Linked DNA regions of Sagittula stellata E-37. The protein of the gene in region 2 interacts with the protein of the main gene of each other region in a pairwise test. Links are inferred from orthologs where the notes say so. Each region holds a gene or a part of one and is shown on either strand. Other genes may lie near its edges.

What was found.
Region 1: the proteins of ABFK29_RS06780 (region 2) and ileS interact in binary tests that used the Escherichia coli proteins (3 or more experiments, as listed by UniProt). The link is inferred for Sagittula stellata E-37 from one-to-one orthologs.

What each region holds. Positions count from the first base shown.
Region 1 is NZ_CP155729.1:3,996,759-4,000,575, reverse strand. The notes cover bases 36-3,536. They hold ileS (isoleucine--tRNA ligase), read right to left. Parts: upstream 3,233-3,536; coding sequence 236-3,232; downstream 36-235. Other genes in these bases: ABFK29_RS19100 (group III truncated hemoglobin), read left to right, coding at 3,516-3,536; ABFK29_RS19105 (hypothetical protein), read right to left, coding at 3,314-3,451; ABFK29_RS19115 (histidine phosphatase family protein), read right to left, coding at 36-71. Outside these bases: more of ABFK29_RS19115, read right to left, coding at 1-35; more of ABFK29_RS19100, read left to right, coding at 3,537-3,817. UniProt on the Escherichia coli protein: Catalyzes the attachment of isoleucine to tRNA(Ile). As IleRS can inadvertently accommodate and process structurally similar amino acids such as valine, to avoid such errors it has two additional distinct tRNA(Ile)-dependent editing activities.
Region 2 is NZ_CP155729.1:1,435,602-1,438,797, forward strand. What follows is about bases 1-2,880. They hold ABFK29_RS06780 (HyaD/HybD family hydrogenase maturation endopeptidase), read left to right. Parts: upstream 1-1,076; coding sequence 1,077-1,685; downstream 1,686-2,880. Other genes in these bases: cybH (Ni/Fe-hydrogenase, b-type cytochrome subunit), read left to right, coding at 1-735; ABFK29_RS06785 (HypC/HybG/HupF family hydrogenase formation chaperone), read left to right, coding at 1,689-2,009; ABFK29_RS06790 (hydrogenase accessory protein), read left to right, coding at 2,021-2,404; ABFK29_RS06795 (hydrogenase expression/formation protein), read left to right, coding at 2,418-2,880. Also shown: more of ABFK29_RS06795, read left to right, coding at 2,881-3,196.

The DNA.
Region 1 (3,817 bases), 2.6 Mb from region 2 along the record:
GACAGACCCTGCGGCGCGACGGAGCAGGCGACCAGGGCGGGCATCGACAGCAGGAAGGTGCGGCGGAACATGGGGTCTCCGGAGAAAGTCTCCGGATGATACTGGCAAAAGGGTGACGTTAGGGCAAGTGGCGTGGGCACGTGCAGACGAGCGGGAGGCGTCGGCGATGCTGGCGGGCGAATGCCGTCCCGAAAGGAGAACGCCCCGGCCTAGCGGACCGGGGCGTTCTTGAAGATCAGGACAGCGCCTCGTCGCAGCGGGCGCAGGTGGCCGGGTGGCTGTGTGTGCCCACGTCCGGCAGGATCTTCCAACAGCGCTGGCATTTCTGGCCATCCGCCTTGGCGAAGACCACGGCGATCTCCGGCACGTCGGTCACGCGGAAAGCGTCGTCCGGCGCGGGGGCGTCCGTCAGGGTGATGGCAGACGTGATGCAGATGTCCTCGAAGGTGGTGGTCTTCAGCGCCTCCAGCATCGCGGCGTCGGAGACATGGACCACCGGCGCGGCCTCCAGCGAGGCACCGATGACCTTGTCGGTGCGCTGGATTTCCAGCGCGGCCGTCACCGCGCGGCGGGCGCGGCGCACCATCTGCCATTTCGAGGCCAGCGTGGCGTCGCGCCAGTCGGCGGGCGTCTCCGGCATGTCCTGCAGGTGGATGGAGCTGTCGTCGGCGGGGAAGCGTTCCAGCCAGACTTCCTCCATCGTGAAGACGAGGATCGGGGCGAGCCAGGTCGTCAAACGGTGGAAGAGGATGTCCATCACGGTGCGCGCGGCACGGCGGCGGGCGGTGTCCCCGTCGCAATAAAGCGCGTCCTTGCGGATGTCGAAGTAGAACGCCGACAGCTCGATGGTGCAGAAGTTGAAGACCTGCTGGAAGACACCCTGGAAGTCGTACTTCGAATAGCCTTCGCGCACGGTCTTATCCAGCTCAGCGAGGCGGTGCAGGATGTACTGTTCCAGCTCCGGCATGTCCTTCGCGTCGACGCGCTGGTCCTCGGTGAAGTGGCTGACCGCGCCCAGCAGGTAGCGCATGGTGTTGCGCAGGCGGCGGTAGCTGTCGGCCACGTTCTTGAGGATCTCGGGCCCGATGCGCAGGTCAGCGGTGTAGTCCGACTGCGCCACCCAGAGCCGCAGGATGTCGGCGCCGTACTGCTTGGTCACGTCCTCAGGCGCCACGGTGTTGCCGAGCGACTTGGACATCTTGTTGCCCTTCTCGTCCAGCGTGAAACCATGGGTCAGCACGCCACGATAGGGCGCCCGTCCGCGCGTGCCGCAGGCCTGCAGCATGGAGGAGTGGAACCAGCCGCGGTGCTGGTCGGTGCCTTCGAGGTAGAGATCGGCCAGGCCGTCCTTCGATCCGTCCTCGCGGTCGCGCAGGACGAAGGCATGGGTCGAGCCGCTGTCGAACCACACGTCGAGCACGTCGAAGACCTGCTCGTAGTCGTTGGCGTTGTGGTCGTTGCCCAGGAATCGCTCCTTCGCGCCGGGCTTGTACCACGCATCCGCGCCCTCGGCCTCGAACGCTTCGAGGATGCGGGCGTTGACCTTTTCGTCACGCAGCAGGAAATCCGGATCGTCGGGCCGCGTGTCCTTGCGCACGAAGCAGGTCAGCGGCACGCCCCAGGCGCGCTGGCGCGAAAGCACCCAGTCTGGCCGGGCCTCGATCATCGAGTGCAGGCGGTTGCGCCCGGTCTGCGGCGTCCACTTCACCAGCTCGTCGATGGAGGTCAGCGCGCGGGTGCGGATTGTCGTGCCATAGGTGTCGTTGTTGTCGCCCACCGGCTTGTCGATGGCGGCGAACCATTGCGGACGGTTGAGACGGATCACCGGCGCCTTCGATCGCCAGGAGTGCGCGTCCGAGATCGTCAACCGCTGGCGGGCCAGCAGGTGGTGCACCTCGATCAGCTTGTCGATGACGGCCTTGTTGGCTTTCCCCGGCTTGCCCTTCTCGTCGTAGATACGCAGCCCGCCGAAAAACGGCAGGTCGTCGCGGAACGAGGAGTCGTCGAGGATGTTGTACGTCATCTCCAGCCCGTGTGCGCGGCCGATGGCGTAGTCGTCGTCGCCGTGCGAGGGCGCGGTGTGCACAAAGCCGGTCCCGGCGTCCGCCGTGACGTGTTCGCCGCGCAGCAACGGCACCGGGTAGTTCCATTCGCCACCGCCCTGCGGCACGCCCTCGAACGGGTGGGCGCAGGTGAAACAGTCCAGCAATTCCGGCGGCGCGTCGCGCAGGCGGGTGAACTGGTGCGGCTCCAGCCGGGCGCGGGCGAAGGTCGCTTCGGCCAGATCGTCGGCCATGATGTACTTCTCGCCCTTCACGGCCCAGCATTCCTCGGGCGTGTCGAGCACTTCGTAGAGGCCGTACTTGATCGCCGGGTTGTAGCAGATCGCGCGGTTTTGCGGGATCGTCCAGGGCGTCGTCGTCCAGATGATGACATAGGCGTTGGCGCAGTCGGCAGAGAGCGCCTGCACCTCGTCGGAGTACTTTTCCTCTCCGAACTGATCGAGCAGCAGGTCGGTCAGCGCGTCGGAACCGGCGATGCCCGCGACACGGAAGGCCACCCAGATCGCGTCGGTCTGGCGGTCGTGGTATTCCACCTCAGCCTCGGCCAGCGCGGTCTTTTCGACGGGCGACCACATCACCGGTTTGGAGCCCTGATAAACCAGCCCGTTCATCAGGAACTTCTGGAATTCCTCGGCGATCACGCGCTCGGCGTGGAAGTCCATGGTCAGGTAGGGATCGGCCCAGTTGCCGGTCACGCCGAGACGCTTGAACTCCTCGCGCTGGATGTCGATCCAGCCCTCGGCGAAACGGCGGCATTCCTGGCGGAAGTCGACGACATTGATGGCGTCCTTGTCCTTGCCCTTGGCGCGGTACTGTTCCTCGATCTTCCACTCGATGGGCAGGCCGTGGCAGTCCCAGCCGGGGATGTAGCGCGCGTCGCGTCCCATCATCTGCTGGCTGCGGACGATGAAGTCCTTCAGCACCTTGTTCAGCGCGTGGCCGATGTGCAGGTGGCCGTTGGCGTAGGGCGGGCCGTCGTGCAGGGTAAAGCTTTCGCGGGTCTCGTCCGCGGCGGCCTTGGCTCGGAGCTGGCCGTAGACGTCCATCTCGGCCCAGCGGGCAAGCCAGTCGGGTTCACGCTTGGGCAGGCCCGCGCGCATCGGGAAATCGGTTTTCGGCAGCGCGAGCGTGTCTTTGTAGTCGATCGTGTCGGGGGTGTCGGCGCACATGGGGGCGTCCTTCGGGTCGGAATGCTGGTCTTTGGGTGCGGCGGCGCGGTCAACCCATGCGCCTTGTCCCGGCGTCTCTGGTCAGAGCGCCGGGCAGCTAATTCGAATGATGAAAGCACAGGTCATCATGCGCGCCTTATAGGACGCGGCGCCGGAGGGGTCCAGCGCTGTCGTGCCGTCCGCGCCGGTGCCGCCATGACCCTGTGCCGCAGTGGCCATCCGTCCTGCCGGGGACTATGCTGAGAGACCAAGTTCGAGACGTCCGGCAGAAGGGATTGCGGGCATGGCGGTACAGGCGAAGTTCCCGGTGACTCGGGCCGACATAGAGCGCGTCGTGGCGGCTTTCTATGCGCGGGTCCGGGTGCATCCGGGGCTGGGACCGGTCTTTGCCGTCCATGTGGAGGACTGGCCGACGCACGAGGCGCGGGTGGCCGACTTCTGGGCCAACGCCATCCTCGGCGAGCGACGCTATGATGGCAACCCGGTGCGTGTGCATCAGCAGGCGGGCAATGTCCGGCCCGGCATGTTCGAAACCTGGCTCGCGCTGTTCGACCAGGTGCTGCAGGCGGAACTGACGCCGGAGCA
Region 2 (3,196 bases):
CCCCTGCCGACGGCCCGCCTGACCGGCGACGCCACCGCGCAGGACCTCGAGTCGATCCGCAAGCGCACCTCCGTCTATGTCTACGAGGCGCCGGTGCGCCTGTGGCACTGGATCAACGCGGCCTGCATCTTTGTCCTGGTGTTCACCGGCTGGTTCATCGGCAACCCGTTCCCGTCGATGCAGATCGCCGAGCCGGTGCATCAGTTCGTGTTCGGCTACACCCGCTTCGCGCATTTCAGCGCCGGGCTGATCCTGACGGTGGGCTTCTTCGGGCGGATCTACTGGGCCTTCGTCGGCAACCATCATGCCAGGCAGCTTTTCTACGTGCCCGTGTGGAACCGCCACTGGTGGAAGGAACTGTGGTTCGAGATCAAGTGGTACGCCTTCCTCGAAAGCGAGCCCAAGAAGTACGTGGGCCACAACCCGCTGGCGCAGCTTGCCATGTTCATGTTCATGACGGTCGGCCTGTCCTTCATGATCCTGACGGGCCTTGCGTTGTATGGCGAGGGGCTGGGCGATCACAGCTTCATCTACGGGGCGACAAGCTGGGTGCTGACCCTGTTCGGCAACAGCCAGATCGTGCACTCGGTCCACCACCTCGGCATGTGGTTCATCGTGATCTTCATGATCATCCACATTTACGTGGCAATCCGCGAGGACATCATGTCCCGGCAGTCGATCGTGTCGACGATGATCTCGGGGCACCGCACGTTCAAGGACGACCGCGCCGACTGACACGGTGCGTCCTGACAGGCAGGGGAAGGCGGGCCGCAGCGCCCGCCTTTTTCCTTTCCGAACAACCGCTTTCCGCTGCCCGGTTCCAAGATTCGTCGGGGATGCATTTTAAGAGTGGATACTGTGATGTCTATTTTTCAGGAAAGTGGTAGTTTGTCTTCCATATTGGGCGCGAGGGAGTTCTCACTCTGCCCGGAAAAACGCTTATTCGGTAAGGGTTTGTTCAATATGCAGGAAATGCGCCCCGATCTGGCAAGTCGGTTGCCGTCCGCTGGCCATCCATGGAATGTCCTGTCTGGTAACGAGGCTTCCGGCAAGGCGGCTCGACGGAGGAGGACGGCATGACAGGTAAGACCCTCATCATGGGCATCGGCAACGTGCTCTGGGCCGACGAAGGCTTCGGGGTGCGCTGCGTGGAGGCGCTGGCCGCCGCATGGTCGTTTCCCGAAGAGGTGACGCTGCTCGACGGGGGCACGCAGGGGCTCTACCTGCTGCCGTTCCTCGAAGAGGCCGACACGCTGATCGTCTTCGACGCGGTGGACTACGGCCTGACCCCCGGCACGCTCAAGATCGTCGAGGGGGATGAAGTTCCCGCCTTCATGGGCGCCAAGAAGATGTCCCTGCACCAGACCGGTTTTCAGGATGTGATCGCGACGTCGCAGCTTATGGGCTACTGCCCCGAGACGCTGATCCTGATCGGCTGTCAACCCGAGGAACTGGAAGACTACGGCGGCGGGCTGCGCGCCGTGGTGGCGGCACAGATCGCCCCGGCGCTGGAGATCGCGCTGGAGAAGCTGCGCGCCATGGGCATTGCCCCCGCGCCCGGCAAGGCCGATGCGCATCTGCTGGCCGACAAGTCGATCCTGCGCGACGCTTACGAAGAGGGCCGCCCTTCCGAGGAAGAGGCCTGCCGCATCGGTGATGCCCGATTCCTGCCCGCGGGCGCCTGAGCCATGTGTGTCGGCGTCCCGATGGAAATCCTTTCGGTCGACGGCATCTCGGCCATGGCGTCGGGCGCGGAGGGGATCGAGGTGATCGACCTGTCGCTGACACCGGATGCGACCGTGGGCTGCCACGTCCTCACGTTCCTCGGCGCCGCACGAGAGGTCATCACAGCAGACGAGGCCGCGAAGATCGCCAGCGCGCTGGCGGGCCTGAGGTCGCTGATGAACGGTGGAAACCTGGGGGACGCCTTTGCCGATCTCGAAGACACCGGGCCGCGTCTGCCGCCCCATCTGCAAGCCGCCCTCGCCGCCGGCAAGTCCACCGCCTGAAGGAAACCGCCATGTCCCATCCGCTGATCACCCGCCTGACGACCGAGTTCGGCTGGCCCCGTTTCGAAGACATGGGATCGCTTGAAGACTGGCGGGGCGGTGCGGGTGCGCATGTGCTGTTCGTCCCCGGCGATCCTGCACGCAACCTCGAAACTGCCGACGTGGCGGTGATCCTGCCCGAGCTGCGGCAGGCCTTCCAGGGCCGGTTCGACTGCGCGGTCTGCGGCGATGCCATAGAAGAACAGGTCCGCAACGAAACCAAGGTCTTCAAGACCCCCAGCCTGATCTTCTGGCGCGCGGGCGAGATGATCGGCGCCGTGCCGAAGGTCCGCGACTGGGACGACTACATGGCCCGCGTCGCGCATATCCTGAGCCTGCCGGTCGCCGCGGAATAAGGGAGAGAGACAGATGTCGAATTTCGTACTGCCCCCGGTGGGTTTCGGGCCCGGATCGCAGCCCCTGGGCGATGAGGAGGCGCAGCTCGAATACATGCCGATGCCGCAGGACATGCGCACCTATGCGCCGCATGTGCCGGACGTGGCGGGCGACGCAGGCGCGGCCATGGCCCTGCTGGCAGAGGTCGGAGAGGCCTGCACGCAGGTGGCCCGCGACGGTGGTTCAAGGACCTTCGATCTGACCGGCCTGAACGCTGCGAACCTCGCCCTGATCAAGGAGACGCTGGGAGAGGGCGAAGTGGCGGTGAAGGTCTGGGGTCTGCCCGCGCTCGCCGCGCAGGAATCGGTCTTTGCAGGGGTCTGGCGTGTGACCGGCGAAGGCGTCGACCGGATCGAGGTCGCGCAGGTGCCGCAGGCCGCCCGGGCACGCGCCTTCATCCCGCGCAGGCCCGCCGCCGGGGCGCAGGCGCCAAAGGGCATGGGCGTGGTCAACGCGCCCGCGCTGGCCGTCGAGCTTGAGGAGAAATCGGCCAACTACGCGACCGCGCGCGAGCTGCACGTCGTCAACCTGACCCTCCTGCCGCACACCGAACCGGACCTGCTGTGGCTCGATGTCGCGCTGGGGCAGGGGTCGGCCACGTTGCTGTCGCGCGGCTATGGCAACTGCCGCGTCACGGCGACGGCGCTGCCGCATGTCTGGCGGGTGCAGTTCTTCAACTCGATGGACACGCTGATTCTCGACACGTTCGAGGTGACCGACATGCCCGAAGTGGTTTTGGCCGCGAACGAGGA